Regions from separate parts of the Catenibacterium sp. UBA627 genome, predicted to be linked through region 2. Evidence: predicted binding sites of a transcription regulator. Region 2 holds the regulator's gene; each other region holds the start of a gene.
What was found. The regulator HrcA, encoded in region 2, represses chaperone genes, less so after heat shock. The targets are predictions, from matches to a motif close to TTTTAGCACTNNNNNNNNNNNAGTGCTAAAA.
Positions count from the first base shown of each region.

Region 1: a site for HrcA is predicted at 2,575-2,605, ahead of B2S90_RS03875 (co-chaperone GroES). Genes of this name have one in related genera too.
Region 3: a site for HrcA is predicted at 5,446-5,476, ahead of clpB (ATP-dependent chaperone ClpB). Genes of this name have one in related genera too.

Region 1 covers NZ_DBPF01000055.1:2,046-10,113, reverse strand. Annotated here, with positions in the region: gene B2S90_RS03885 (PLP-dependent aminotransferase family protein) at 1-642, shown strand, start outside; gene groL (chaperonin GroEL) at 668-2,287, opposite strand; gene B2S90_RS03875 (co-chaperone GroES) at 2,300-2,560, opposite strand; gene B2S90_RS03870 (lysylphosphatidylglycerol synthase transmembrane domain-containing protein) at 2,705-3,727, opposite strand; gene B2S90_RS03865 (metallophosphoesterase) at 3,810-4,607, opposite strand; gene rnjA (ribonuclease J1) at 4,607-6,352, opposite strand; gene B2S90_RS03855 (DegV family protein) at 6,483-7,343, opposite strand; gene B2S90_RS03850 (mechanosensitive ion channel family protein) at 7,460-8,068, shown strand, end outside.
Region 2 covers NZ_DBPF01000148.1:3,756-11,823, forward strand. Annotated here, with positions in the region: gene dnaJ (molecular chaperone DnaJ) at 22-1,146, opposite strand; gene dnaK (molecular chaperone DnaK) at 1,198-3,012, opposite strand; gene grpE (nucleotide exchange factor GrpE) at 3,030-3,623, opposite strand; gene hrcA (heat-inducible transcriptional repressor HrcA) at 3,637-4,659, opposite strand; gene hemW (radical SAM family heme chaperone HemW) at 4,789-5,880, opposite strand; gene holA (DNA polymerase III subunit delta) at 5,882-6,841, opposite strand; gene B2S90_RS09970 (ComEC/Rec2 family competence protein) at 6,883-8,068, opposite strand, start outside.
Region 3 covers NZ_DBPF01000122.1:36,762-44,829, reverse strand. Annotated here, with positions in the region: gene mtaB (tRNA (N(6)-L-threonylcarbamoyladenosine(37)-C(2))-methylthiotransferase MtaB) at 1-1,208, opposite strand, end outside; gene B2S90_RS08145 (hypothetical protein) at 1,213-1,986, opposite strand; gene B2S90_RS08140 (RsmE family RNA methyltransferase) at 1,988-2,722, opposite strand; gene clpB (ATP-dependent chaperone ClpB) at 2,820-5,387, opposite strand; gene B2S90_RS08130 (ATP-binding protein) at 5,552-6,757, opposite strand; gene B2S90_RS08125 (helix-turn-helix domain-containing protein) at 6,780-6,989, opposite strand; partial or broken gene B2S90_RS08120 (transglutaminase-like domain-containing protein) at 7,204-8,068, opposite strand, start outside.

The DNA.
Region 1 (8,068 bases), on a different contig from region 2:
CTAGAAAAAAGAAAAGAAATCTATAACCTTGCAGTAAAGTATGATGTAGTTATTCTAGAAGATAACCCTTATGGTTATTTACGTATTACAGGCGAAGAAGTACCTTCTATTAAATCTTTAGATCAAGACCATCGTGTTGTTTATGCAGCCAGTCTTTCTAAGATTATCTCACCAGGTATGCGTACAGGAATCATCTGTGCAAGTAAAGATATTATTTCTAAGCTCTTTATGGCTAAACAATCAGGTGATAATCATACAAACAATCTCTCACAATATATGATGGATGCATTCTTAAGAGAAACAGATATGGATGCACATATTAAACATTTGCAGTCTCTTTATGCAAAGAAATGTAATTTCATGTTAGAGATGATCAAGAAGTATTTCCATCCTTCTATTCATGTCATTGAACCAGAAGGTGGTATGTTTATATGGTTTGATCTGCCTGATGGTGTAAGTATGCCAGAATTCGTTCAGGCTTCTATTAAGAAGCATGTAGCCATCGTACCAGGTAATGAGTTCATGGTAGATAGTACTAAGCCATGTCAATCTATTCGTATGAACTTCTCAGCTGCTTCTATGGAGAATATCGAAAAAGGTATCCAGATTTTAGGAGAACTAACATATCAATTCTGTAAGTAAAAAAAAAGCCATTTCTGGCTTTTTTTTAATACATGCCACCTTGTGGCATAACAGGCTGCTGTGATTCTTCTTTCTTAGGAAGTTCTGCCACACCTGCTTCAGTTGTTAAGAACAAGGCTGAAATACTAGCGGCATTTAATAATGCGCTACGAGTGACTTTAGTAGGATCAATAATGCCTGCTTCAAACATATTGACCCAGTCACCTGTCTTTGCATCAAATCCAAAGTCCTTTTCAGCATTCTTCTGGATAGATACAATTTCTTCTTCATCATAACCAGCATTGATTGCAATCTGAGTAAGAGGTGCAAATAAAGAATTCATGACTACATTAATACCCTTCTGGATATCTACATTCGTATCTCTGACCTGATTCTTTAGTTCTTCATAGGCTTCTACTAACGCAGCACCACCACCAACAACGATACCTTCATCTACAGCGGCCTTAGTCGCATTGAGAGCATCTTCAATTCTTAATTTCTTTTCTTTTAATTCTGCTTCAGTTGTAGCACCGACTTTAATTGTTGCAACACCGTTAGATAATTTACCAATACGTTCTTTTAAAGTCTTCTTTTCATAATCACTCTTAATATGAGTTAATTGTGTCTTTAATTCTTCTACGCGCTTATTCACTGCTTCACTAGAACTATGTCCAATAAGAGTTGTATTATCCTTCTTTACAATCACTTTCTTGATTGTACCAAGATCTTCAATAGTTAAATCAGAAAGCTTCATATTAAGGTCTTTGTTGTAGAATTTAGCACCAGTTAATACTGCAATATCCTCCAACATTTCTTTCTGTTTATCACCAAATCCTGGAGCTTTAGTTGCTACGACATTAAAGGCACCTCTTAACTTATTCAATACAAGAGAAGAAATCGCTTCATTTTCATAATCTTCTGCAACAAGTAATAATGGCTTATTAGTTTTTAATACCTGTTCAAGTAGTGGAAGGATTTCTTGTAAATTAGTAATCTTCTGATTAGTGACTAAGATCAATGGATTATCCATTTCTACTTCCATCTTATCTGTATCACTTACAAAATAAGGAGATACATAACCCTTATCATACTGCATACCTTCATTCACTTCTAATTCATCATCAAAACTATTAGATTCATCTACGTTGATAATACCATCTCTACCAACTTTTTCCATAGCCTGAGCAATCAAATCACCAATATGACTATTAGAAGAAGAAATAGTGGCTACAGATGCAATATCCCTGCTTGTTTCTACTTTATGAGAATTCTTTAATAATACTTCAGCCACTGCTTTAGAGGCTCTTTCAATCCCTTCTCTCATAAGTACAGGGTTTGCACCTTTTTCAACCTGCTTCATACCATTCACAATCATATCTCTCGCAAGTATTGTGGCAGTTGTTGTACCATCACCTGCAATATCATTTGTATTATTGGCTACTTCATAGACTAACTTAGCACCCATATTTTCAAAATGATCTTCTAACTCTATTTCCTTGGCAATAGAAACACCATCGTTCGTAATTAAAGGAGAACCATAGCTCTTCTCTAATACCACATTTCTACCTTTAGGACCAAGTGTGACACTCACTGCATCAGCAAGAGTATTCACACCTTTCAACATAGATTGACGTGCATCACTAGAAAAACGTATTTCTTTACTCATAGTTCATTCCTCCTATTCAATACATGCGAGAACATCTTTCTCGTCTATCACAATATATTCAATACCATCAAGTTTAACTTTAGTACCTGAGTATTCCTTGAATACAACACGATCTTTTTCTTTTAAATCATTTTCACATTGAGGACCTACAGCCACAACTTCTCCAACAGTAGGAAGACTCTTTGTCTCAGTAGTGAGAATAATACCACTTGCAGTCTTGTTTTCTACTTCCTCTTTTTTTAATACGATATTCTTATTCAAAGGTTTCAACATTTTTTATTCCTCCTCATTAGCACTCTATTTATCTAGGTGCTAAAAAGTATTATAGTTCGTTTTAGCACTTTGTCAAGGCAAGTGCTAATTTATTTTTGGGCAGATTGAATGATAATGCACAAAAAAGCCACTCCTAAGAGTGACTTAATCGTCTTTTCGTTTTGTATCCTTTGCAACTATGAATGTGATCATACCTAATATTAATCCAAAATAGAAAGAGAAGAAACGCCATAAGAACATAGAACTAGAGGCATTTGCTCGACCAAGAAAACCAAACAAGATCATATAACATCCTTCACTACCACCTGATGCACCAGGAATAGGGAGGAATGTATTAATGAGATTAATAATGGATGCAAGTCCTAGGAACTGTACGAATAAGTTGAAAGGAACCTTAATACCTAAAGCAAGACAAGAAAAGAATGGTGTAGAGTAAATGATTGTAAGTTTCACTACATTACATAATACTGTCTGTAATAATGCTTTTTTATTTTTCTGTAGTACATTCATCTGTTCTCTAAATTCACTGAAATAATTCTGAATTCTAAAGCATGTCGATTCATAATCTTTTATAAGTGGTGTTTTAGATAGTAGATAAACTACTTTATCTACTATAAAGTTCTGGAACTTCTTACTCTTAGCTCCGGCAAATAATAGAATAGTCACTACCGCATTAATAAGAAATCCTACGGCTGCCATAGAAGATACACCAACACCTTTATCAAGGAAGTAGGCTGAATCCACTATCATAATCACAGCTGTAAAGCCCATGATCACTATTTGATAACTAATAAAGCACATAAGTAATATACTTGTAGATATTGCAGGAGAGATGCCTTGGTTATTAAATACGAACACCTGGGCAAACTGTCCTCCGGAAGAAGAAGGTGTTAAACCGCTAAACAAAGTACCTACAAGTCCATTCACAAAACCTTCTTTGAGAGTAAAGTCTTTTTTATAGAAACGCGCAAAGATCATAGTAGCCAGTCCGTCAAATACATAATACATAAACATGATGAAACATAAGATGAATAGCCAGAAAGGATGCGCTGTTGTAATTGTCTTAAATACAGTAGAAACTTCAGAACCTACTGATAAATATAAAGAAATACCACTAATCACAAGAATTAACGCAATATTCAAGATATAGCTCTTCTTTGTTTTCATGGGAATCACCTCATTTCCCTATCTCTATTTTACCAATCTTACTTGTTATATGAAAGCAAAAAAAGAGTAGGGATAAAAATCCCTACTCGAATGTAATCATAATAATTTCATTTTCACATAATACTTTAAAATGATAGTTCTTACGTGGTGCAATACCGTTACTTACAATAAGTTCAGAATTATTTTCTGTATAAGTGCCATGATTATAAGTGATTGCATTTTTACATTTTACAAGTGGCCCAATACCTGGGAACCAGATGGTACCGCCATTACTATGCCCAGATAACTGTAATTGTGTATGTCCTTTGTTTTGAATAAAACTGTCAGGATAATGACTTAAAGTAAGGACAAAACCATCGTAATCAGGAATATCTTCCTGGCTGTTAAGAGACTGTCCATAAAGGATAAAAGAACTATTACGATAATGAATTGTACGTGTACTATTGTTTAATACTTCAAATCCACCCTCATTAAGGATATTAGTCACTTCATCAGCATGGGCATGATCTTCATCACCTAATACTGCAAACTTACCATATCCAGGCTGAAGCTTCTTTAAGATCTTCTGTACTTTTGTATCTTCAATAGGTTTGCCTTCATACAGATCACCAGTAAAAACAACCATATCATAACTTTGATCTTCAATCTCATCTACAATCTGTTCAAGACGATCAATATCCTTAGATGTAGTAATGTGGACATCGGATAAATTGACTATCTTGAAACCTTTAAAACCATCAGGTAACAAATTAGAACTATAATTCATTCTTGAAAAAGAATAATGTGTTCTAGAAAAGAGACATGTATAACCACCAAACAACACCAATGCTAAGACAATAATAGCAAGAATACCAGTACGAATAATTTTCTGTTTCTTCATTATTTCTTATTCATGATGACAGGAATAATCATCGGTCTTCTTTTTGTCTTAGTATAGAAATAAGTTGTTAATGTTTCTCTAATTGTATTCTTAATTTCTCCAAATGTTGTCTTTTCCTGTAATAAAGCACGTAGCTTACGATCTACAGCCATTTCAGCACCATAAATCATAGGCTTACTATCTTTCATATATACAAATCCACGGCTCATGATGACTGGCTTATGAAGTAAAATACCAGCATGTGAATCCATACTAATTAGAACTGCAACCATACCATCTTCACTTAAAATCTGACGGTCATGTAATACTGCAGTAGATAAACCAGTTAAATCATTACCATCTACATAAATATCATCTGCATGTACACCTCTTGTCTGGAATACTTCATGATCCTTTAAGCATAAGCAATCCCCATTACTTAATACAAATGCATGATCAGCTTGTCCGCCTACTTCTTCATATAATTTCTTATGAATGCAAAGCATCTTGTGTTCACCATGAATAGGGAAGAAGTACTTAGGCTTAGTCAATAACATCATCAGTTTCTGTTCTTCCTGAGATGCATGTCCTGAAGTATGAAGGTTACTGATCATAGAGTTTTCAAGAACTCTTGCCCCAGAACGATATAATTTATTAATCAAACGTGATACAGAAGATTGGTTGCCTGGAATAGGGTTAGATGAGAATAACACTGTATCCCCGGGCTTAATCTTAATCTGACGATGTGTACCATTCGCAATTCTATTTAAGGCTGCAAGTGCTTCACCTTGAGATCCAGTACATAGAATCAAGATTTCATTATCAGGAAGATATCTTGCTTCATCATTCTTAATAAAGAAACGATCAGGACATTTGATATAACCCATTTTTCTTGCAACATCAATATTGTTGACCATTGAACGTCCATATACAAGGATCTTACGATTAAACTTAACAGCTGCTTCTACAATCTGCTGTACTCTATGTATATTAGATGCGAAAGTTGCAACAATAATACGTCCTTCAGTCTTTCTGAATTCTTCTTGTACTTGTGAAGCCACTGTCTTTTCACTAATAGAGAATGTAGGTACTTCAGCATTTGTACTATCACTCATTAATAAATCAACACCTGTTTCACCTAAGAAACTTATAATCTGATAATCAGCAGGATTTGCTACAGGAGATAAGTCAAACTTAAAGTCACCTGTTTCTATAATACGTCCATCAGGTGTATTCACAATAATTCCCATAGATTCAGGAATAGAATGGTTAGTATTAAAGAAACCAATATTAAAATATTTAGTTTTGATAGAACTTTCGTGAGTAATAGGAATCATCTTAGTCACATGAGTGAGATGATGCTCCTCTAGTTTTCTTCTGATCATGGCACAAGCCAATGGTGAAGCATAAATAAATGGAATATTCACTAGTCTTAATAAGAAAGGAATACCACCAATATGGTCTTCATGACCATGTGTAATAAACAATCCCTTGATCTTTTTATTATTCTTTCTTAAATAAGTATAATCTGGAATAACATAATCAATCCCAGGAAGACCTTCAGATGCAAACTTAACACCTGCATCAATAATAATCATTTCATCATTGCATTCAATGCAGTAAGTATTCTTACCAACCTCATTCAAACCGCCTAATGCGAATATTTTTGTCCCTTGTGTTTTAACATTATGATGTGTTGAAGGGAATCTTCTTTTAGAACGATGAGGTTTGAATGTCTTTTTCTTTTCAGTATTATTGACTGACATAAACTACTATCCACCTCTTTCTCAAATAATGTAAAATCACTCATTAAAATAATAATATAAAAAAACTGAATAATCAATGTTGTAAGGGAATACAAGAAAAAATTAAAAAAAAGATGTTCTATCGAACATCTTAATAAGAACCTTTCTTATAGGCAGCTATTGCAAGTGAACCTGGACCGATATGACAAGCAACACTTAATGATAAACGGTCAAAGATGACCTCTTTATCAGGAAATGCTTCTTTCATTTGTTCTAAATAATCTAAAGCAGCTTCTTTATCATAAGAATAAACACATGCTACTTCATAATCATCACCCCAGCCACGATCACTAATATCCTGTTTTACCTGGTCAATCATCATCTTACGAGCTTTTTTCATAGTACGTGAAGTACCATATTTATCTAACTTTTCACCCTGAATAGTAAGAATAGGCTTAATCTTTAGTAAACCCGCAAGCGTTGCAGCAGCAGGTGATAAACGCCCACCCTTCTTTAAATATTCAAGGGTATCTACAGTAATATAGATAGTGGCATTCATCTTATTGTTCATAAGATAATCATAAATCTCTTTGGCACCATATCCCTTATTTGCCATAGCAATAGCATCTAGAACATCAGCTTTTTGTGTAGCTGAGATTCTTTGAGAATCCACAACAAACACTTTCCCTTTATACTGATCTTCATCCGCCATCATCATTGCTGTCTGACAACTTCCAGATAAGCCGCTGCTCATAGGAATATGAATAATAGCATCATGTGTTTTTAATATTTCATCCCACTTCTTTGCGATAATCCCAATTGTAGGCTGTGAAGTAAACACTTCTGCGCCGCCCATTAATTTTTCATAGAAATGTTCTTGTGTTAAATTGATATCTTCTTCATATTCTTTACCATCTATAGTGAAAGGCATCGGAATACAATAGATACCTAATTCATTTGCTTCTTTTTGTGTAATGCCAGAGTTACTATCTGTCATGATTGCAATTTTCATACAAGGACCTCCTTCAGTCAAACTCAATTTTAACAATTTTGAGGAATAAATCAACATTTTCTTGACTAATCAAGGTAGACGAATTATCGTGAATGCATATGAAAGGAGTTACAGAAATGGTAGAAAAATACTTAAAAACACTTTATGGCATGGGAGAGAAAGCTCTTCAAGCCCTTATCATTATAGTTATTGGATATATTGTATATAAGATTTTTGATAAGTTATTTACAAAATTCATTGAGAAATCATCCCAGGATGAAATTGTATTAAACTTCTTTAAGACAATCATCAAGACAGTCTTTATTGTGATTATTGCGATTATGGCTTTATCACAGCTTGGTATTAATACAAATTCTATTCTTGCTATCTTCACTGCAGCTTCTGCTGCTTTTGCACTTGCTATTAAAGACTCACTCGCAAGCTTCTTTGATGGTATCATCATCCTACTTGCGAAACCTTTTTCTAAAGGAGACCTTATTGAGGTGGCAGGTGTAACAGGAAGAATTCAGGAAATCTCTTTACTCTATACAAACCTACTTACTTTAGATAATAAGAAGATTGTGATTCCTAATTCACAGCTTGCTCATTCAACACTTGTGAACTATTCAAGTGAAGAAATGCGTCGTGTAGATTTAAACTTCGATGTTGTGATGGATAGTGATACAGAATTAGTTAAGAAGGTTATTATGGAAGAAGCTTTATCTAATCCTTATTGTCTCCATGAT
Region 2 (8,068 bases):
AGACAGGAATACTCAATATTCCTATCTCTTGAATGATTTTTTAAATTGATCAAAAATAGATTCTTTTTCATCTAATTCCTTAAGTTTCATGTAAAGATCTTTTTCTTTCTTGCTGAGTTTCTTAGGAATAGAAACATTGACCTGAACATACTGATCACCATAAGTATCGCTACGCATGTTCTTGACACCTTTACCCTTAAGTCTCATGACTGTACCAGTTTGTGTTCCTGCTGGAATCTTCATAGTCACATCACCATAAACAGTAGGTACTTCTACTTCACAGCCAAGAGTTGCATCGACTGCAGAAACTGGAACTGATATAGAAATATCATTACCATTTCTCACAAAGTATTTATGTGGACGAACATAGATTTCTACATATAAATCCCCATTAGGTCCGCCATTGACGCCACGCTGACCTTTACCAGCGACACGTAACTGCTGATGAGAATCAATACCAGCTGGGATAGTTAATTCAACAGTGACATTCTTATTAATATATCCTGAACCATGACAATGTGGACACTTATCCTTGACTACCTTACCTGTACCATGACAGTCTGGGCAGACTGATTCATTAATGATAGTACCAAATGGCGAACGCTGCTGTACTCTAATACGTCCTGTACCACCACATCTAGAACATGTATGCACATCATTAGGATTCTTCGCACCTGTACCATGACAATGAGAACACTGTTCATCATAGTTAATCTTAAGTTCAGTCTTTTTGCCCTTGATAGCATCCATGAAATCAATTTCTATCTGAACATAACGGTCTTCACCTTTTTGTGGTCCTGTAGGTCTTCTAGAACGTGACTGTCCTCCGCCAAAGAATGAACCGAAGATATCACCAAAGTCCATATCTTCAAATCCACCAAATCCCTGGCCACCAAATCCTCCAGCACCTGCACCACCCTGTTCAAATGCTGCATGTCCATAACGGTCATAAGCGGCCTTCTTATTCTCATCAGAAAGAACTTCATAGGCTTCATTGACTTCCTTGAACTTTTCTGCTGCATCAGGCGCCTTATTCACATCAGGGTGATATTTCTTTGCCATCTTACGATAGGCACGTTTTATTTCATCTTTTGAAGCATCCTTGGATACACCAAGGACTTCATAGTAATCTCTCTTATCTGCCATAAATCACACCTCATTTAATATAAGCCAAGGGGGATTCCCTTGGCTTTCTTGTTAGTTCTTTTCAGTAAAGTCTGCATCAACGAAATCATCGTTATTGTTGTTAGATGAAGTGTCTGCACTCGCTGTGTTACCAGCATTCTGCTGCTGATACTGAGCAGCAGCCATCTGCTGAGCAATATTTTCAAGTTCGCTCATCTTAGATTCAAGAGTAGCCATATCATTATTATCTAATGCAGTCTTAAGTTCATCTCTTAAAGCTGTAGCCTGCTTCTTCTGATCTTCTGGAAGGTTAGCACCCTGCTCAGCTAAAGCCTTATCAATCTGGTTGATCAAAGCTTCTGCTTTGTTCTTAGTTTCGATGTCTTTACGTTTCTTTTCATCGTCAGCTTTGTTGCTTTCTGCTTCCTTAACCATTCTATCGATTTCTTCTTCACTTAAACCTGTAGAGTTCTGAATAGTGATAGACTGTTCTTTGTTTGTCTTCATATCTTTTGCTTTAACGTTTACGATACCGTTAACGTCGATATCAAATGATACTTCAATCTGAGGAACGCCTCTTGGAGCTGGTTCAATACCATCAAGCTTGAATAAGCCTAACTGCTTATTATCTTTAGCCATAGCACGTTCACCCTGTAATACGTTGATATCTACAGCTGGCTGGTTATCAGCAGCAGTTGAGAAGATCTGTGATTTAGTAGTTGGGATAGTTGTGTTACGAGGAATTAATACTGTCATAACACCACCCATTGTTTCGATACCAAGTGATAATGGTGTAACGTCAAGTAATACGATATCTTTAACATCACCAGTGATAACACCACCCTGGATTGCAGCACCCATAGATACTACTTCATCAGGGTTAACTGACTTGTTCGGTTCTTTTCCTAATAATCTCTTAACTGATTCCTGTACTGCAATAATACGAGTAGAACCACCAACTAATAAGATCTGATCGATTTCAGATGGAGTAACGTCAGCATCATTTAATGCCTGTCTTACTGGAGTTTCAGTTTCAGCAACTAAATCAGATGTTAATTCATCAAATTTTGCTCTTGTAAGAGTCATATCTAAATGAAGTGGTCCATTAGCACCAGCTGTGATATATGGTAATGAAATCTGAGTCTGCATCATGCCAGATAAGTCTTTCTTAGCCTTTTCTGCAGCATCTTTAACTCTCTGCATAGCCATCTTATCAGCGCTTAAATCAACACCGTTTTCTTTCTTGAATTCACTAACCATGTAGTCCATAACTTTCTTATCGAAGTCATCACCACCTAAGTGGTTGTTACCTGCAGTAGCTAATACATCGAAAGTACCATCAGCTAAGTCAAGGATAGATACATCGAATGTTCCACCACCTAAGTCATATACTAATACTTTCTGTTCCTGTTCAGTCTTGTCTACACCATAAGCAAGAGCTGCTGCTGTAGGTTCGTTGATGATACGTTCAACATCAAGACCTGCAATCTTACCAGCATCTTTTGTAGCCTGACGCTGTGAGTCATTGAAGTAAGCTGGAACTGTGATAACTGCACGAGTCACAGGTTCACCTAAATAACTTTCAGCAGTAGCTTTTAAGTTCTGAAGAATCATTGCTGAAATTTCTTCTGGTGTATAATCACGACCATTGACATGTTCTTTATAGCTTGTACCCATATGTCTCTTGATTGATGCTACAGTATCAGGATTTGTAACTGCCTGACGCTTTGCAGCTTCACCAACAATGATTTCACCATTCTTGAATGCGACAACTGATGGAGTTGTTCTCATTCCTTCTGGATTTGCAATTACTTTTGCTTCACCATTTTCCATTACACTGACACATGAATTTGTTGTACCTAAATCAATACCAATAACTTTACTCATAATAAGTTCTCCTCCTATTAATCCTTATTCACTTTCACTAAAGTTGCTCTAATAACTCTATCTTTTAACATATAACCTTTTTGTAATTCTTCAGTCACAATATTTGGACCAAAGTCAGGATTGTCATCCTGCATGACTGCCTGGTGCATATTAGGATCAAATTCCTTTCCCTGTGCTTCAATCACAGTTACACCGTTCTTGCCTAGAATATTCATTAACTGGTTTAAAATCATCTTGTTACCCTTAAGAATATTCTTACCTTCTTCGCTTTCAGGTTCTACAGTTAATGATCTTTCATAGTTATCAATAACTGGTAGTAACTCTTCAATAAAAGACTGCATTGCATACTTTAACTGATTTGCATGTTCTGTTTTAAGTCTTTTCTTTAAGTTCTCCATATCAGCGAATACTTTATAATAATCTGTCTTCCACTGATTGATTTGAGATTCTAAATCTTTGATTTTTTCATCTTTAGGATCCACTTTTTCTTCAGTTGTCTCTTCTTTTACTTCTTCAACTGCTTCTTCAGCTTCTTTAACTGCTTCTTCAGTTTCTTTAACAGCTTCTTCAGCTTCTTTAACAGCTTCATCTTTATTCATTTCTTCTGCCATGGTCTCACCTCTTCTACTCATCATTTTCCTTGATGATTCTTTCAATATTTTCAGTAATATATTCTACAAGCGATACAACTTTCTTGTAAGGCATACGCGTTGGACCGATTACAGAAATCGTTCCTTTGTTAGCTCCTCCTGTATCAAAAGAAGATGAAATAACAGATACATCATCAAGTCCAGATACATTTGAATCATCACCAATTAATACCTTGATACCATCATCGTCAGTTGGTGCTAAGAAATTCCAGTTTGATGAATTTTCAAATGCACTCACTAGTTTTCTTAACTTATTGACATCATTGTATTCTGGCTGATATAACAAATGATCTTTACCAGAGAAATATACATTGTTTCTTGCAAATTTCATAAATGCTTCTAAGAAAGCATTAAACAAGATTTCATGTTCCTTGATTCTCGTATTGAGGATTGGCTTGACATCATTTTCTAACTTATCTGCGACCTGATTGATTGGTGTACCTACTAGTGTATCATTCATAACCGATACACAGGCTTGTAAATCATCCAAACTCAATGTCTCAGATAAAGTGAAAACTCGATTTTCTACATGTCCCTTATCCGTCACTATGATGGCTGTCACATTTCTTGTTCCAATAGGAACTAATGTGATATTCTGCAGACATTCATAACTTGAATTAGGTCCTAGAGCAACCGCCGTCAGATCAGTCAACTGGCTTAACATTTCGCAGCTTTCTTTAATCAAACTATTCAATGATTGATGTGTATCACTAAAGATTGTTGCAACCTGATTCTTCACCTGTTCATCAACATTTGGCTGAAGCAAAGTATTTACATAATAGTAGTAGCCCTTCTTAGAAGGAACACGACCAGAAGATGTATGCGTCTTTACTAGAAAGCCAAGTTCTTCAAGTTTGCTCATTTCATTTCGGATAGTGGCGCTTGAATAAGGTAATTCATATTTTGTCATCAATAGTTTAGATCCAACAGGTTCTGCTGTTTCAATAAACTCTTCGACAATATATTTAAATATTAGCATTTGTCTTGCCGATAGCACTCTCAAGCACCTCCTTAGCACTCTTTTTCCTCTTGTGCTAGATTCATTATACATTCTTTTTTAGCAGTGTCAAGCCTTTAGTGCTAGTTTGTGCTAAAAAACGGTTTCTATTTTCTAGAAACCGTTGTACTACTCTGGCAAGAAATCAAGGAGGATGGAATTAAGAAGATCAAGCGTATGATTTGTTTTTAAATGATTATTTTCAATAACCAGATTGTGGTTATCTAGATTCTTAGAGAGAGCTTCTTTATAGACCTCTTCTATAGCATGATGGTATCTTCTTTTAAATTCATCAAGGTCCAACCCTTCTTCAAGACGTAAAGACATCATAAGATGATTAAACATTGTATCTTCGATTGTTTCTTTTTCGATATATATTGTATTCTTCCCCTGCAGGTAATCAGTGAGACTGCGTGAGTGAGAAATAAGTTCATCATCTATTTTACCTGTGGCACCAATACCGACACCATAATAGTTCTCATAATGCCAATAGACTTTATTATGATAAGATTCATGATTTCCTAATGCATAATTAGATACCTCATAACGATGAAAACCTGCACGAGAGAGTGTCTCTACAATATAATCACTCCATATTCCTTCAGTTTCTTCATCAAGTGGTTCATAATTGTCATAAAGTCTTGTATGTTCTTCTAATATAAGAGAATAGTAGGATAAATGATTGATAGGAAGTGATAAGGCAATCTGTAAATCTTCTTTCACATCTTCTAATGTCTGTTCTGGTAATCCATACATCAAATCAATAGAGATATGCTTAAAGCCAATAGCCTTCGCATTTCTTACGACTTCTTTTGCTATAGAAGATGTATGATAACGTTCAATTCTTTTTAATAATGTATTATCAAATGTCTGTACACCTACACTTAAGCGATTAGCTCCATGAAGATGCATAGTTTCTAGTTTATCTAGCGTTGCTGATTCAGGATTGACTTCTATAGTATATTCTAGAGTTCCATCACCCACAAAAGGATCTATCATATTTAATAACATCTTTAATTGATTTAAAGAAAGTGCACTTGGTGTGCCTCCTCCTATATAAATAGTTTCCATCGGATGATGAGGAAGTGTATCAAGTTCTTCCTTTAGACGTTCTAGATACTGTAATACAAACTCTTCACGATAATAGACCTTTGCAAAATCACAATAAGAACAGATATGATCACAAAAAGGAATATGAATATAAAGTGCTTTTGTTTCCATATTATATCCTCATCAAGAAGAGTTCTAATCCTCTATATTTATCCACTGTCCCAGTCTTGATTGCATAATCAAGTTCAGATAAAGCATAAAGTTTTTCAATAAGTTCTGTAATATCAAAATGTGCCGCATTTTTACGGATTGGATAGATTGCACGAGGATTAAGTCCAAGGGCAGATGCAATATCAGTATCACGATAGCCCTTCTTACTCATAATAGAGACCTGATAAAGATTACGTAATGAATTCGCAATTAACCCAATCAACTGTAAGGGTTCATGGTTTTGAGAAATCAAATCCTGATAAACACGCATCGTATTTCTTAAATCATGATTCATAAGCGCATTTGTCAACTTAAATACATCTTCTTCAACACGTGGTGGAACAAGTCTTTCAACATCTTCCTTCTTTATATTATGTGTATAAAGACATAGTTTTTCTACCTGATTAGAAATAGTCAAAAGATCATTTCCACAGCGATCTAACAACAAAGTAAGTGCATCATCATCAATAGAGGCATTTCTACGAATGATTGCTTCTCTAGTAGTTTTATAAAGCTGATCAAAGGTCAGTTTTTCCATTTCATACCATTTTGCATGCTTACGTAATGATTTGACTACCTTCTTTCTTTCATCAAAATTACGCTGATCCTGATATATAACAAAGATTGTTGTCGGATTATCATGTTCAATATAATCTAAAAACAGCTTGATATCTTCATCTGTGACAAGCTTCTTTTTAGGCTTCTCTTTTGTAAGAAAGATTGGATTCTTTAAGACAACCATCTTATATTCTGTTAAGAAAGGCTGTGTTAAGGCATCTTCAATGATTTCCTTCATTGGTGTTTCACCTGCATGATAGACCATATAATTCATATCATCACTTGTACATTGATATTTCTTTTTTAAATCCTCTAATCTTTGTGCAAGTAATAGTTTTTCTTCTCCGTATAATACAATATTCATAGTTTTCCATCCTTTTGTCCTATTCTACCATATATTCATGATTAACGGTAAATAAGATGTTCTCCTAAATAAGTGATAATAGAAAAGCTGCCATCAAGATCAGTACGCAGTATTTTAATCTTTCTTTCTTCTAATCGTTTAATCACAATACGAGCTGGATGACCATAAAGATTATGTTCTCCTACACCAATCATCGCAATACGTGGATGTACCATTTGAAAGAATGTTACAGAAGAAGAATAACCACTACCATGATGAGCTACTTTTAAAACATCTATATCTATTTCTCCATATTTCTTATAAAGATCTTCTTCTACATTACTTGGGATATCACCCGTAAATAAATAGTTATAGCCTCCTGTTGTTACTAGCATGACTAAAGAATTTTCATTGGTAGAAGGATAAATCACATCACTTTTAAGCATTTTAATTGTAATCAGCTTATTCTTCTCTTCTTCCTGATAGGAGTCAATGATACGCTTGACTTTATATTTCTTCTTTAACGAATCCAAAGCACCGTAGTGATCATAATCGTGATGAGATATATAAACTCTATCAATGCACGGAACACCTTGAGATTTAAGAAATGGAATAACATTATGACTAGCAATATCATATTCCCTGTTACCCCCTGTATCAATCAAATAATTTCCTTGATTAAAAGGTAGGCGGATCAATGAACAATCCCCCTGCCCTACATCAATAGTAGAAACCTGAGTATATGGCTTATAGATACTATATATATGAAAGCTGATCATAAGTGCACATAATAGAGACATAGAAAACTGAACACTCTTCTTTTCTTCTAATAATAAGAAAATATAAAATAAGATGGCATAATAAAGAATAATAAATGAGAGCGTTGGTTTTTGAAAGATAATTTCTGCATTGAATGAAGTGATAAAGTTCAAAACCATCTGCTGGTAGTTGATCATCATCTTCATAATTAGATCTATTGGAAATATGAGAGAGAGGAGTGTCACAATATAGAAACAGGATATAAAAGGAGTAAGAAGAACCGTTAAAAAATAAGAAAAGATATTAATAGAGAAATTAAGCGTGAGGACAATAGGAATACCACCCAAATAGATAAGGAAAGAGCGATATGGGAAATGTTTAGTCATAATGACAAGGAAATAAATAAAGTAAGAGAAAACAAAGGAAATACTAAAGATGATATAAGGATTCTTAATAACATTAAATAAAACAAGTAACGATAGTACATCT
Region 3 (8,068 bases), on a different contig from region 2:
ACAAGAACCTTTAAGTAATTAGATGCATGACCAACCATATAGCCATCTTTTTCTTCTTCAATCAATACTTCTAGTTCCTTATTCATTTCAGATAATGCGAATTCAGTTTTTAATTCATCAGATAACTGTAATAGTCTTTTAACACGTTCTTTCTTAACGTCACCTGGGACCTGACTTGGCATACGGTCTGCAGGTGTGCCTTTTCTTCTTGAATAAGGGAAAACATGCAACTGATTGAAATGAAGCTTCTTGATCCAGTTATATGTATCTGCAAAGTCTTCTTCTGTTTCTCCTGGGAATCCTACAATAACATCTGTTGTAATAGAGATTCCTGGTAATGCTTCCTTTAATTCAAAATATTTCTTTTCAAATTCAGCTGTATTATAATGTCTTGCCATTCTTCTTAAAATAGAATCTGTGCCAGACTGAATTGGAATATGAAGATGATCAACAATAATAGGACTCTTTCCAATAAGTTCGATAATCTCATCACTGACCTGACTCATTTCAATAGAAGAAATACGTAATCTCTTCAATCCCTTAATCTTAGTTGTCAAATCTACCAATAGGTCATAAAAAGAATAATTCTCTAAATCCACACCATAACCTGCTGTATGAATACCAGTTAATACGATTTCTACAAATCCTCTGTCTACTAATTCCTGAGCCTGTCTTAATACATCTTCCTTAGGACGAGAACGTACGCCTCCACGTGCATAAGGAATAATACAATATGTACAGAAGTTATTACAGCCATCTTGAATTTTCAAGAAAGCTCTTGTTTTATTTTCAAATGCATGAATACTTAAGTCTTCAAAACGAGACACCTTCATAACATTTTCAATTTTAACTATCTGTTTATGTGTACTCTTATATTCTTCTACAAAGTCCACAATGGATGCACGATGCTGAGTTCCTAGCACAACAGAAACACCTTCAATTCCTGTGATTTCTTCACTCGCAACCTGTGAATAACAGCCCACAACGCAGATGACTGCTTCAGGGTTTGTACGATGTGCCTTACGGATCATCTGTCTTGATTTAGAGTCTCCTGTATTTGTGACTGTACAAGTATTAATAACATATACATCTGCAGGAGATTCGAAGTCGATTGTTTTATATCCTCTCTTTTTGAATATTTCTAACATCGCCTCTGATTCATAGCTGTTTACTTTACAGCCTAATGTATGAAAAGCAACTGTTGCCATTGTCTCACTTCACTTTCTTATTTAATTTCTTATATGTATGATCACTAATCAACTGATGATCATGCATGTATTCAATGAACTGTGTATATTCACCACGTTCATAATAACTAACTAATTCTTTCGCATCTTCGATAGACACCTTATTAGAATGACGATTATCATCACCTATGACCATACGGCAGATTAATGAGAAATCTTCTTTCACAAATAAATAGATTGTCCCCAATTCTTCATAATAGTAGGCAATGTGAGATTCATTTTCATAAATCTTTTCTAAACTTGAAAAAGGTGTATCTAATAAAATAGGTCCATAATATCTATAAGCGGTATCTAATGTGATTTTTTGACTCTTTACAAATTCAGCATGCTGCTTCAATAAGAGAATCTGATAATCGTTGATATACCACCCATTAATATCAGGAGAATAGACAGGAATATAAATATCTCTTGAACTTTCTTCATCATAAAAATGAGGGAGCGTTTCTAAAACATTCTTGAGATCATTGTTGAACATCTTTCGTTTTTCTTCATAAGTGATATATTCAAACATATCATAATGACCTGCCGCAAAAAGATCATAAGACCCTTCAATAGCATCTCTACCTTCTAACGAACGTAGGACAATTTCCATATTGAATAAATCAATTTCAGATTTGATCTTAAAACGAATATCCATTGATTCTAGTTCTTTTTTATGTTCTTCACAATAATGATACAACTTTGTCTTAGTATACTTTGTATCCCTGCTGTATTTATTAATGACTGCAATAAAGTTCATATTAATCCCCCAATTCTCTTCTATACCCAATAACACTTAGCATATATAAAGGTGCTGTTTCACTTCTTAATATACGATTACCAATAGAACATGGCACAACACCTATTGCCTGCATCTTTTCTACTTCCTGAAGATCAAAACCTCCTTCAGGTCCCACAATAATAGTAATAGAAGTATGAAGTGCATCAAGTGCTTTCGTGAAAGCACGGTGTTCACCATTCTTACTTTCTTCTTCATATGCCACAACATTAACTTCAGATAAATAATCTTCAAGCTGTGATAATTGAATAGGAGGCGTAATTTCAGGAACAATCTGTCTATGACATTGTTCACTTGCTTCCTGAGCAATACGAACAAAGCGCTCTTTTTTCTTATTAAAACGTGTTTCATCCATCTTCACAATACTTCTAGAAGCACGTAATGGAACAATACGTGTAACCCCTAGTTCCGTTGCTTTTTGAATCACAAATTCAAATTTATCACTCTTAGGTAACCCATAGACTAAAGTCACTTCAACATCCAATTCATTATCTTCCTGAAGTTCTTCCTTAATCTGTAATAAGCCCTGTTTTAAGTCTATGATTTCACACAAACATACATGCTTATCTTCATCAATGCAAATAACATGTTCGCCTTTTTCCATGCGCATAACCTTAGTCATATGCTTATACATAGAATCATCAGCGATAATAATATCATTTTGTCTATAATTGTTTTTAATAAAATATCTCTGCATAGTCATCTCTCCTCTAGCATTCTAACATTTTTATGAAACATTGAAAAGACAATAGAAAAAAAAGAAGATAGAGGGGGATTCTATCTTCTTTTACACTTTATGATTCTCTCGCAACAAATCCATTATCATAATCAATGATTACATGACTATTGGCATGAATTGTACCTTTGATAATTTCTCTTGCAAGCATTGTCTCAATATGAGACTGGATATAACGCTTGATTGGACGAGCACCAAATGTTGCATCAAATGCATCCTGTGCAATTCTATTTTCAGCCGCATCAGTGACTTCTAAAGTAATCTTCTTTTCTTCTAGACGACCTTCAAGTTCATGAATAAACTTATCAATAATCTTATAAACAACACTTGAATCAAGTGAGTTGAACATAACGATTTCATCAATACGGTTTAAGAATTCAGGTTTGAAGTGCATCTTTAATTCATTATCCACTTCTTTACGTGTTTCTTCATTATTACCCTGCAACAAGTACTGAGAACCGATATTAGAAGTCATAATGATAATTGTATTCTTGAAGCTAACTACATTACCTTTAGAATCTGTTAAACGACCATCATCAAGAATCTGTAATAAGATATTGAAGACATCTGGATGGGCTTTTTCAATTTCATCTAATAAAACAATACTATATGGAGCACGTCTAACCGCTTCAGTTAACTGTCCACCTTCTTCATAACCTACATATCCTGGAGGAGCACCTAATAAACGAGAGACACTATATTTCTCCATATATTCACTCATATCGATACGTACAATATTCTTTTCGCTATCAAAGAGCTGTTCTGCTAAAGTTTTCGCTACTTCTGTCTTACCTACACCAGTAGGACCTAGGAATAAGAATGAACCAATTGGTCGGTTTTCATCATTGATACCAGCACGGCTTCTAAGTATTGCATCAGTGACCTTAGTAATTGCTTCATCCTGACCAATAACTCTCATCTTCATAATATCTTCAAGATTCAATAGTTTTTCTTTTTCTGATTCCATCAGCTTAGAAACTGGAATATTTGTCCATCTAGAGATAACTTCAGAAATAGTATCTACAGTAACTTTTTCCTGTAATAGAGCATCATCATTTTCTTTTGCCTGGTATTCTTCTATTTCTTTATTAATAGCTGGTATAGTCTGGTATTTGATCTTAGAAGCTTCTTCTAGGTTGCCCTGAGATTCAAATTGTGCCATCTGTGTTTCAAGACGAACCTTCTGATTCTTTAAGTCCTTGATATGATCAACCTGAGACTTTTCTGATTTCCACTGTTCAGTTAAGCCAGAAATCTTTTCATTTAATGAAGCAATCTTCTCTTTGATTTCTTCTAGTCTCTTTTCATTGTCTTCTGTTGAATCTTCTTTTTCAATTGAAATTCTTTCCATCTCTAGACGATTCTTATCACGTGTAATTGTATCTAATTCTTCTGGCATAGAATCAATTTCCATACGTACTGAAGCGCATGCCTCATCAATTAAATCAATGGCTTTATCTGGCAAGAAACGATCAGTAATATAACGGTCACTCATATGAGCTGCTGCGATAATCGCACTATCCTGAATCTGAACACCATGATGAGATTCAAATGGTTCCTTTAAACCTCTTAGAATCGCAATAGTATCATCAATATCAGGTTCCTGTACCAATACTTTCTGGAAACGTCTTTCTAAGGCTGCATCCTTTTCAATATACTGACGATATTCATCAAGTGTAGTTGCACCAATACAATGTAATTCACCACGGGCCAACATTGGTTTTAATAAGTTAGCCGCATCCATAGCACCATCTGTCTTACCTGCACCAACTAACTGATGGATTTCATCAATAAACATAATGATTCGTCCTTCAGATTTCTTGATTTCATTTAAAACAGCTTTTAATCTTTCTTCAAATTCACCACGATATTTAGCACCTGCCACAAGTGAACCTAAATCAAGTTCAAATAAAGTTTTATCTTTTAATGTTTCGGGTACATCGTTCTTAACTATACGCCAAGCAAGTCCTTCTACAATCGCAGTTTTACCTACACCTGGTTCACCAATTAAAATTGGATTATTCTTTGTCTTACGTGATAAGATCTGAATCACACGTCTGATTTCTTCATCACGTCCTATAACTGGATCAATCTTGCCATCTTTAACATCTTTTACAAGATCACGTCCGTATTTTTCTAATACTTCATAATTATTTTCTGGGTTTGGAGTATCCACTTTATGTCCTCCTCTCATTTCCTTAATGATTTTTTCTACTGCTTTCTTATCTAGATGATAACGAGATACAAAGTTTCTGATAAAGGTACCTTGCGAATTAAACAGTGCGAGAATAAGATGTTCTACACTCATATAGTCATCTTTATACTCTGTCTTAATTCTTTCCGCATTCGCAATCCAGCTATTCAAATCATAACTTAAGCGTAACTGATCCTGTGTGACCTGTCCCACACTCGGTTTCTTATTTATCTCATCATTGAGTAAATCCTGTACTTCTGGTATAGAAATATTGAGTTTTGTAAGTACTCGATAGAAAATACCAGAACTATCTTCTAATAATGCATACATGAGATGTTCAACATCTACAATCTGCTGATTAAGAGATAAAGCACTCTGCGCCGCACGTCCAAATGCTTCCTGCATGGCTTCTGTCCATTTTTCACTATTCATCGCAATCACTCCTTTTAGCACTCTTCTTTCTCTTGTGCTAATGCTAGTATATCACTTTTATTAGCACTGTCAATAGATGAGTGCTAATTTCTATAAAGATTTTGTGACTTGTTGTGACTACTAATTGAAAAAAGTAATTACAGTCTTAAAGCATTTTGCTTTGCTCAGTCTACAATCCCCAATAACCAGTCTCTTGCATTTATACGTCGAATTCCTTCATATTGTTCTTCTGGTTCTTCATCCATTGTTAAGATAATCTTCGGATAATGATCTCGTATTGCTTGTAATGGTCTTAATTCTCTCAAAAGTGTATTTTCATCTCGTACAGTCAGTGCTACCTGGAAATATACTGTTCCCTTTTTATTCTGTGCTACAAAATCGACTTCATATGAATCGATTTTTCCAACATACACATCATATCCTCGACGCAACAATTCCAAATAGACTATATTTTCCAGAACATGTCCTGCATCTGCCTGCCTTGAACCTAAAAGCATATACCTCATTCCAATATCAACTATATAATATTTTTCAAGAGTCTTTAAATATTGTTTTCCCTTTATATTATAACGTTTTGCCTGATATATAATATAGCTCTCGCTAAAAGCCTCCAGATATTTTCCCACCGTTTTGGTATCAATTTTTCGCCCTTCTGAGGTCATCGTATCTGCAATTTTTTTTGAGGACAATGGATTTCCTATATTATCAAACACAAATCTTAAGACACTCTTAAGCATCATGGTATCTGTGATTCTTTTCCTGTTTATAATATCCTTCACAACAATCGTATTATAGATTCCTTCCAGATAATCTCTAATCTCATCTGGCTGATTTTTTAATTCCAATGTAAACGGAAATGAACTATTCTGCAAATACTCAGCATATTTAATTCCTCTGTCATTCATGCTACCAGTACTTTCCATATATTCCTTAAAAGACAACGGCAACATTTCAATCTGAATATATCTTCCTGAAATCATAGTCGCAATCTCACTGGACAACATATATGCATTAGAACCAGTCACATAAATATCTATGTTTTTTTTAATATAAAGACTGTCCAGCACTTTCGGAAAATCTTTTACATTCTGAATTTCATCAAGAAAAATATATGTCATTTTCCCATTAATCAAACGTTCCTTTAAATATTTATATAATTTTCTGTAATCTGTCAGTTCTTCATAATCAAGATCTTCAAAATTAATAGAAATAATCTGTTCTTCCTCAACCCCATGCTCTTTTAAATAATTGCGATAAATTTCCAGAAGCATAGATTTTCCACAACGTCGTACACCTGTAACAATTTTAATCAACTGCTTATCTTTCCATGCAATCAGTTTTTCTAAATATTCTTTTCTTTCTATAATCATAATAATGCTCCCTTCGTTTTTACTAATTATATTCCAAAAATAACAAAATATTCAATAGTTTTAGGATTACATTCCAAAAACTATTGATTTTCATATCTTTTTGGGAACAAAAGTTAACTTGATAGCTGTTTCTGTGTGAATCAATATTACTCGTCTCCATATAGACAATATATCCGGCATAGTGGTCAAGGACAGCCTGTATTGCTATGGAGTCTCCCTCATATGCCTTTATAATCGTATCATAGTGTTGAGCATCACTTTATTTACTACTAAAAGACACATAATTATTCAAATTAAATGAAAAAGGCATTACAGATATGAACTCTTTCTATTCACATTATTTGTAATGCCTTTTTTATGTTTTGTGTGCAAAAAAGAAAAGAGAAGGAAACATTCAAACCCCCTCTTCAAACATTTCTGTCCCTAACAGCGAGACTTATGATAATTTATTTTTCAATATCTTCCATAGAAATCAGTTCCTGTGATACATCCACCTGAGAGAAGCGAAGACCATGATCCTCGTACTCAAATTCTCCTCTCTGATTATCAATCGGATCGATGCGGAGCCATTTTTTCTCCGGTATGAATTCTTTTTGGATTTCAGAGTTAGCTGGCATGCGGAAAATGTCGAGATTACCAAAGTAATAGTTCCAACGCTCTTTGTCTCCTTCACGCCATGCGCTTCCACCAAAGGAAGGGTCTGCAAATACCCATCCATAAGGTGCTACATAGAATTGTGCCCAATCATGGCATCCTGTATAATACTTTGTTGCATATAGACCTGACTGCCAACGTGCCGGAATTCCAGACATACGGCAAAGTGTGATGAATAGTAGTGCTTGTACACCACAATCACCTTTCAGATTGATTGCACAGTATTCTGGAATACACTCAATTGTAAAATACTCTCTCATGAAAGAATACATAACTTTTGTTGTCACAAAATCATAGAATCGACGCGCCAAAATAATTGGATTTGTCTCATTTCCTGCAAGCTCATCTCTTAGTTCTCTTAAGTAAGGAGTGAATACGATATGTGGTGCCTGCTCTTTCAGACAGAAATCTGGCTGTTCTTCAGATACCTTGGCAGGATCTAACTCCACATAATTTACATGGTAATCAAATGAATAATCTACCATAAACTCCTGATTCTCTTTCAGTTCAGTTTCAAAATATACTGTTCTCTGTGGTGCATCAGCAGGTGCTATATATGTAATCTCTGGATTAGATGCGTGAATCTCTACATTAGAAACCTGCTCATATACCTTAGGAATCGGAAGATGTACACGAACCTTGCGTCCTATCTCTTCG